DNA from 3 places in the Streptomyces sp. CA-106110 genome. Region 3 is predicted to be linked to each of the others. Evidence: riboswitches for the same ligand, from Rfam matches in the RefSeq annotation. Region 3 holds a riboswitch; each other region holds the start of a gene.
What was found. A riboswitch is a leader RNA that binds a small molecule or an ion and turns the genes downstream of it on or off. The one in region 3 is predicted to bind cyclic di-AMP.
Positions count from the first base shown of each region.

Region 1: it holds a riboswitch for cyclic di-AMP, as region 3 does, so the genes downstream of both, ACQEXA_RS23480 (NlpC/P60 family protein) here and ACQEXA_RS33760 (transglycosylase family protein) in region 3, are expected to answer to the same signal.
Region 2: it holds a riboswitch for cyclic di-AMP, as region 3 does, so the genes downstream of both, ACQEXA_RS44870 (C40 family peptidase) here and ACQEXA_RS33760 (transglycosylase family protein) in region 3, are expected to answer to the same signal.

Region 1 is NZ_JBNJNB010000001.1:5,125,692-5,127,947, forward strand. Features, by position in the region: gene pcrA (DNA helicase PcrA) at 1-691, opposite strand, end outside; cyclic di-AMP (ydaO/yuaA leader) riboswitch at 1,099-1,268, shown strand; gene ACQEXA_RS23480 (NlpC/P60 family protein) at 1,277-2,256, shown strand, end outside.
Region 2 is NZ_JBNJNB010000001.1:9,728,919-9,731,174, forward strand. Features, by position in the region: gene ACQEXA_RS44860 (ATP-binding protein) at 1-7, shown strand, start outside; gene ACQEXA_RS44865 (DUF6328 family protein) at 71-604, opposite strand; gene ACQEXA_RS44870 (C40 family peptidase) at 684-1,157, opposite strand; cyclic di-AMP (ydaO/yuaA leader) riboswitch at 1,162-1,346, opposite strand; gene ACQEXA_RS44875 (hypothetical protein) at 1,811-2,119, opposite strand; gene ACQEXA_RS44880 (ATP-dependent Clp protease proteolytic subunit) at 2,127-2,256, opposite strand, start outside.
Region 3 is NZ_JBNJNB010000001.1:7,304,606-7,306,861, forward strand. Features, by position in the region: gene ACQEXA_RS33755 (transglycosylase family protein) at 6-968, shown strand; cyclic di-AMP (ydaO/yuaA leader) riboswitch at 1,168-1,333, shown strand; gene ACQEXA_RS33760 (transglycosylase family protein) at 1,338-2,018, shown strand.

The DNA.
Region 1 (2,256 bases), 2.2 Mb from region 3:
TCTCGAATCCGTCGGCGGCCTGCGCGGCGAAGTCCTCTTCGTCGACCAGCTCGTTCTTCAGGTTGGAGATCTTGGCGCTGAAGGACTTCGGCGGGTACCGCTTGGGGTCGAGGTCCAGGTCGCGGCAGACGAGCGCCATCAGCCGCTTGCTGTCGGCCGCGTCGTAGATCGAGAACGAGGATGTGAAGCCGAGTTTCTTGCTCTCCCGGCGCAGGATGCGGACGCACGCGCTGTGGAAGGTCATCACCCACATCGCGTTCGCGCGCGGGCCGACGAGGTGCTCGACGCGCTCCTTCATCTCGCCCGCGGCCTTGTTGGTGAAGGTGATCGCGAGGATCTGCCCGGGGTGGACGCCGCGCTCGGCCAGCAGATGGGCGATGCGGTGCGTCAGCACACGGGTCTTGCCCGAGCCGGCGCCGGCCACGATGAGCAGGGGGGAGCCGGCGTGCACAACGGCCGCGCGCTGGTTCTCGTTGAGCCCCTGGAGCAGTGCCTGGGGGTCGATGACCGGGCGGGGCGCGCCGTCCCTGTAGTACGCCTCACGGTCCGGGGGTACGTCGAAACGCCCGCCGAACAGATCGTCCGGAACCGGTTCCGGAGCGTGATCGTCCTCGGGTGGCGGGGGCTGCTCCTCAGCGGCCGGGGTGGCCTTGAGGTCCGCCAGGAAGCTGTCGTCAAAGAGGCTGCTCATCGCTCTCCGAGTCTAGGCCGCCCGACCGACAACCGACCGCCGCCCGGGAAACACACCGGCCCGCCTGGGCTCCCCGACGGATGATCTTCCGAAATCGACCACAAGGACTGCGTCACCTTCCGGGATCGATCGGTCACCAGCGGAAACGGATCGTATGGGGCGGACATGCCTGCCCAGGACCCCGCTCGAGCCCGTGCGGACAGGCAGACGACACCCCTCCGGCAGCCGCGTCAGAAACGAGTCAACTCATCACAGACCTGCCCATATTGACCACGGGCCGGCGGATTCATGAGCCAGGTCACGAAAATGTATCGGGCATATCGAACATCAACCTTCACACGGACCACATCAGTTGGCTACCGTTCCCGGCGGGCCGTACGACCCCCACCGGCGAAGGTCGCCGGGTCGCGCGGCTTCCGCCGAGTCCGGTGCGCCCTCGTGGCAGCCGGAGCCGGGGACCCACCCGATCCTGGGGTGAATCGGCCGACCGCCTTTCGGGGCAAGGCCGTAGGGCACGCCTTCCGAACCACCCGCCCGAACCCGACAGCTAACTCGGTAGGCGGAGTACGGAAGGAGTCGCCTCCCATGGCGCCGCACCGCAAGGCCCGCCCCTCAGGCACGCGCATCGCAGGCATACGGACCCCCGCCCTCGCGACGGCGGCCCTCACCTCCGTGGCCCTGCTCTCCCAGACGGCCAACGCCGCGCCCTCCACCGACGGCAAGCCGAGCATCGAAGAGGTCGAGAAAAAGGTCGACGACCTCTACCGCCAGGCCGAGTCGGCGACCGAGAAGTACAACGCCGCAAAGGAGAAGACGGCCGGCCAACGCAAGCGCGTCGACACGCTCCTGGACGACGTCGCCAGACGCACACAGAGTCTCAACGAGGCGCGGGACAAGCTGGGTTCGTTCGCCGCCGCGCAGTACCGCACCGGGGCCGCGGCCCCCGACACGGCCACGCTCCTGCTCGCCGACTCGCCCCAGGACTACTTCGACCAGACCCAGTTGATGGGCCGGCTCACCAGTCGCCAGAAGCAGGCGGTCGACGAGTACACCACCGACCAGGCCGCGACGATGGACAAGCGGCGCGAGGCCACCCAGAGCCTGCAGACGCTCACGGAGTCGCAGCAGACCCTCAGGTCGAGCAAGACGACCATCCAGACGAAGCTCGCCGCCGCACGGAACCTGCTGTCGGATCTGACCGCCGAGGAGAAGGCGCGGCTCGCCGCGATCGAGCAGAAGAAGCAGGAAGAGGCTCAGCGCCAGGCGGAGGAGCTGGCACGGCAGCAGGCGGCGCGGCGAGAGGCCGCGCAGCGCCAGGCGGCCCAGCAGAAGGCGCAGTCGAGCACGCCGAGCACTACGACCGGTTCGACGGACACGTCCGCCACGGGCTCCTCGAACGCGACGAAGGCGGACCAGGTCCTGGCGTTCGCCCGGGCCCAGATCGGCAAGCCCTACGTGTGGGGCGCCACCGGACCGGACTCGTACGACTGCTCGGGGCTGACCCAGGCCGCTTGGAAGGCCGCCGGGGTGTCGCTCCCGCGCACCACGTACGACCAGGTGAACGC
Region 2 (2,256 bases), 2.4 Mb from region 3:
CCCCTGAGACCCGGCCGGCGCACTCGGCGCCGTGTCGTGTCGTCGCCCCGGGCGGACCAGCGGCCGCACGTCAGCGAGAGGGCCCGGGGGTGTCCCGGCCGTCCGCCTGGTCCGTCGTCCGGTGATCGGTGATCGTGCGCTGGACCATCCGCGGCATGACACGCCACAGGCCGACGTAGACCAGGAAGGTGCTCGCACTGGCGGCGATACCGGCGATGCGACCCATGGCCACGTCCACCACCAGCAGCACCGACCCGGTGAACGCCAGCGTCAGGACCACAAGCCCGAGCGCGGCGAGGCGGGACGAGATCCGCACCACGGAGGGCTTCACGCGCTGCTGGAAGAGGGTGCGGTGCAGCGCCGCGGGCGAGGTGAACAGGGCTGCGGCCAGTACGGCCAGCAGGAGCGTGGTGACGTACGTGATGCGCTGGACCGTGTCGAGGGACGGGAAGCGCGAGGTGAAGGCGAGGGTCAGCAGGAACGCGAAGAGGATCTGCACCCCGGTCTGGGTGACCCGCAGCTCCTGAAGCAACTCGGAGAAGTTGCGGTCGGCGCGCTCCAGGGGTGTCTCGTTCCGATCCTGGTGAGGTAGTGGGTCGGCCATGGTGAACAAGTAACCGATTCGACCCGGCGCACGCCCCGGCGGGGCGGCGGCGCGCCGTGCCGCCACCCCGCAGGTCGAATCAGCTGACCCGTCCGTACCACACGCTCTTCGTCCAGATCTTCTGGAGCCTCACTACGTCCCCGGTCTTCGGGGAGTGCCAGATCCTTCCCTTCCCGGCGTAGATGCCGACGTGGTAGACGCTGCGGCCCCAGTGGAAGAACACCAGGTCTCCCGCCCTGCGGTGCGACGCGGAGATGTGGCGCGTCTTGTTGTACTGCGCCGCGGCAGTGCGGGGCAGCTTCTTGCCGGCCTTCTTGAACGCGTACACCGTGAGCCCCGAGCAGTCGAAGCGGCGCGGGCCGGTGGCACCGTACTGGTACGGCGATCCCTTCTTGGACGCCGCGATCTGCAGCGCCTTGGTAGCCGGAGCCGCGGCGGCGGCGTCGGTGGCGAGGCCGGGGGCCACGATGCTGCCGCCGACGGCGGCGAGAGTGAGAGCCGAGGCCGTGCCGGCCCGGGTCAGCAGCGACGGGACACGATTGAGCGCAGTCATGCGCAACCCTTCGTCAGCCGCCTGTGAAGGATGACCTGTCGGATTCGGGCTGGCGAAGTAGCCCGGCCGCTCACGCGGCTTCACCCCAAGGACCGCCCGGATCTCTCCGGCGGCCCGCCTTGCTGGGTCCTCCACTCCTGCCGATCCATTTCTGTCGACCCGTCATCCGGGCGGCGGCAGGATTCGGCGTCCGCCCGGACCGCCCCGCCGTGGTGGCGGGGGCTTGTCGTCAGCAAGGGATCTTCACTCACGAGTGTCCAAAAAACACCATGGAACCGGTGGTTTGTGGCATTACTCACCACTCACCCATTCGGCTGGGCAGCCCTTTGTTCGGGCCGTGTTGAGGGGTGGGACGAGGCCCGGACCTGCGGTGGAACACCTCATCCCGGCCCAAGGGCAAGCGCGTTGCGCATGCCTCGCGGGCCCTTGGGATCATGGACGTCTACTCCGAGTGTGGGTAACCCGTTCGGCGCGTTTGAGCCGCGGTAAAGGGGTAGGGGTCGCCGCCCGATGTGCGGTGCGCGGCAGCCGTCCAGCCAACTGCCCTGCCCCCGCGCACCAGTCACTACCCGTCAGTCAGCCGTCCCGTGCGGCGGTGGAGGACGGCGGAGCCGTCGCTCAGGCCGGCCCCGCACCCGCACCGATCCATCAGCTCAGTCGTCCGGTCCGGGAGGCACCGTGACGCGGGCCGCGCGGCGTTCGCCGTCCAGGACGCGCAGCGCCCGGGCGAGCGTGCGGCCGTGCAGTTCGCTCTCCCCGCGCTGGTGCATCAGCGCCAGGGCCTCGCGCAGGGCCACCGCCTTGCCGACCAGGGCCTGGGCGGCGCGCAGTGAGCCGTAGGTGTCCCCGGAGTGCGCGGGGTTGATGCGGCCGACGAGGTCGACCACGTCGAGGTAACGGTCGATCAGTTCGGCTTCCGCACGGGTCAGCGGGGGCAGCGGAGGCAGTTCGGGCGGCAGCATCGACGGCTCACCTCGCGCCGGGCGCGGTGCGCGACGCCTTGCGGCTCGGGATGATGCGATCGACCAGCCCGTACTCCACTGCAGCCGGGGCGTCGAGGATCTTGTCCCGCTCGATGTCGGCTGCGATCCGCTCGGGA
Region 3 (2,256 bases):
AGCGCATGCTCTCCGGGAACGGCCGTCACCGTCGCCCCCGCCAGGCTCCGGCTCTCCTTGTTGCGGCAGGGGTGACCGGTTCGGCGATCGCGATCCCACTGCTGGGCGCCACCGGTGCGAGCGCGGCCTCCGGTACCACCTGGGACCGGGTCGCGGAGTGTGCGAGCGGAGGCTCCTGGAGCGCGGACACCGGCAACGGCCGCTACGGCGGGCTCCAGTTGACGCAGCAGGACTGGGACGAGTACGGCGGCCTCGACTACGCCCCCAGGGCCGACCAGGCGAGCCGCTCCCAGCAGATCGCCGTCGCCGAGAGGATCCTCGACGACCAGGGCGTCTCCGTCTGGTCCGCCTGCGGTCTGGTCGCCGGCCTGAGTGAGGACTCGGCCTCCGCGCACGTCGACACCGGCCTCGCGGGCGAATCTTCCGACGGCGGGTCCTCCTCCGACTACGGCATTGACTCCGGACTGTCCGAGTCGTCCGGATCGACCACTTCGAGGCACTCATCGCCTTCTTCGTCCGCCTCCTCCTCTTCGTCGCCTTCCTCCGGGGGGAGTGAGAAGTCCTTCAAGGGTGCTTCCCGATCGGCGGGGTCTCAGGGTGACGGCGACGCGTCCACTGAAACGACGAAGAGCGACGAGTCGGACAAGTCCGGGCAGAGCGACACCTCTTCGAGGGCCGGTCGTCATCGCGGGAGCAGCGCCGACGAGAGTGCGGCGGGTGACCGTGCGGGCGACTCGGCCGCCCGGCATGCTTCGCGCGGCTCCAGCGCCGGGCGCGACGCCGCCGACGGCTCGTACACCGTCCGGCCCGGGGACAATCTGACGGCCATCGCCGACTCCCTTGACCTGAAGGGCGGATGGGCCACGTTGTACGACGCGAACAAGAAGACGGTCGGCGCCGACCCGGACCTCATTCTCCCCGGTCAGAACCTTGAGATCGGTACCGAGCCCGACGCTGGGCAGCAGTGAACTGCCTTGCCGTTCCAGGGGACTTCATGCCCTGGTTCGTGGCGAATGTCTGGTTTGGCGAGAGTGAGATATGAGTCTCATAAGCCCTGATCGTCTTTGAAATTCCGCGGATCGACTGCTTACGGTCGTGTCCGCTCGCCACAGCGGGCCCCCACGGTCGCAACGCCGAATCCTGCCAGCGGCCGTGTGGGAACAGTCGACGCGTCAAGCGCCGTAGGCAGGAGCGGGGGACCCAAGGTAAGCGCCGCGCCCGGACATTGACCGGGACGGCTCGGGGTGAAGCCGCGCACCACGTCGTGCGCGGCCGGGCAACTCAACCGGCCCGAACCCGACAGCTCACCTCGCAGGCGTCGGTGAGGGGATCGAACCATGCTGTGTTCCGGCAAGGGCAAGCACCGCCGCCCGTCCAAGGCCACTCGCGCCGTCACGCTCGCCGGTGTCACCGGCGCCGCCATAGCCGCTCCGCTGCTCGCGGCCGGCAACGCCTCGGCCGCCACCTCGGCCGAGTGGGACGCCGTCGCCCAGTGCGAGTCCGGCGGCAACTGGGCCATCAACACCGGCAACGGTTTCTACGGTGGCCTGCAGTTCACGAACTCCACCTGGGCCGCCTACGGTGGCACCGCCTACGCCGCGCGTGCGGACCTGGCCAGCAAGGCTCAGCAGATCGCCGTCGCCGAGAAGGTCCTCGCAGGCCAGGGCAAGGGTGCCTGGCCGGTGTGCGGCAAGGGTCTGTCGAGCGCCCCCTACAACGGCGCCGCGGCCTCCACGAACAAGTCCGCGAAGAGCACCACGACCACTCGCTCGACCGGTGAGCAGACGGCCAACCGCTCCGCGCAGCGCCCGGCTCCCCAGAAGACGGTCACCACCCCGACCGGCCAGAAGGTCAAGAAGGGCGACGGCGAGTACAAGGTCGTCAAGGGTGACAGCCTCAGCTTGATCGCCGCGAAGCACCACGTCCAGGGCGGCTGGAAGAAGCTGTTCCAGCTGAACAAGGACATCGTCAAGGACGCCGACCTCATCTACCCGGGTCAGCAGCTGCACCTGAAGTGACAGCTGCCGGGCAGCCGGCTCACAGGGTCCCCCCAGACGTGACCTCCATGGTGGGGGTCGCGTGAGATCCACCCCCGTCCCCACGGGCTCCCCGCTCCGGTGCGTGTTCCCCCGTACGCACCGGAGCGGGGCCTTTTTGCCTGCGCGCCGTGCGATTTTCACCGGGCTTTCCTCTCCTTCTTTGTTCCGAGTAGGAACAATGTGTACCGTCACCCTGTCCTGGACGGTCGGTCGGCTG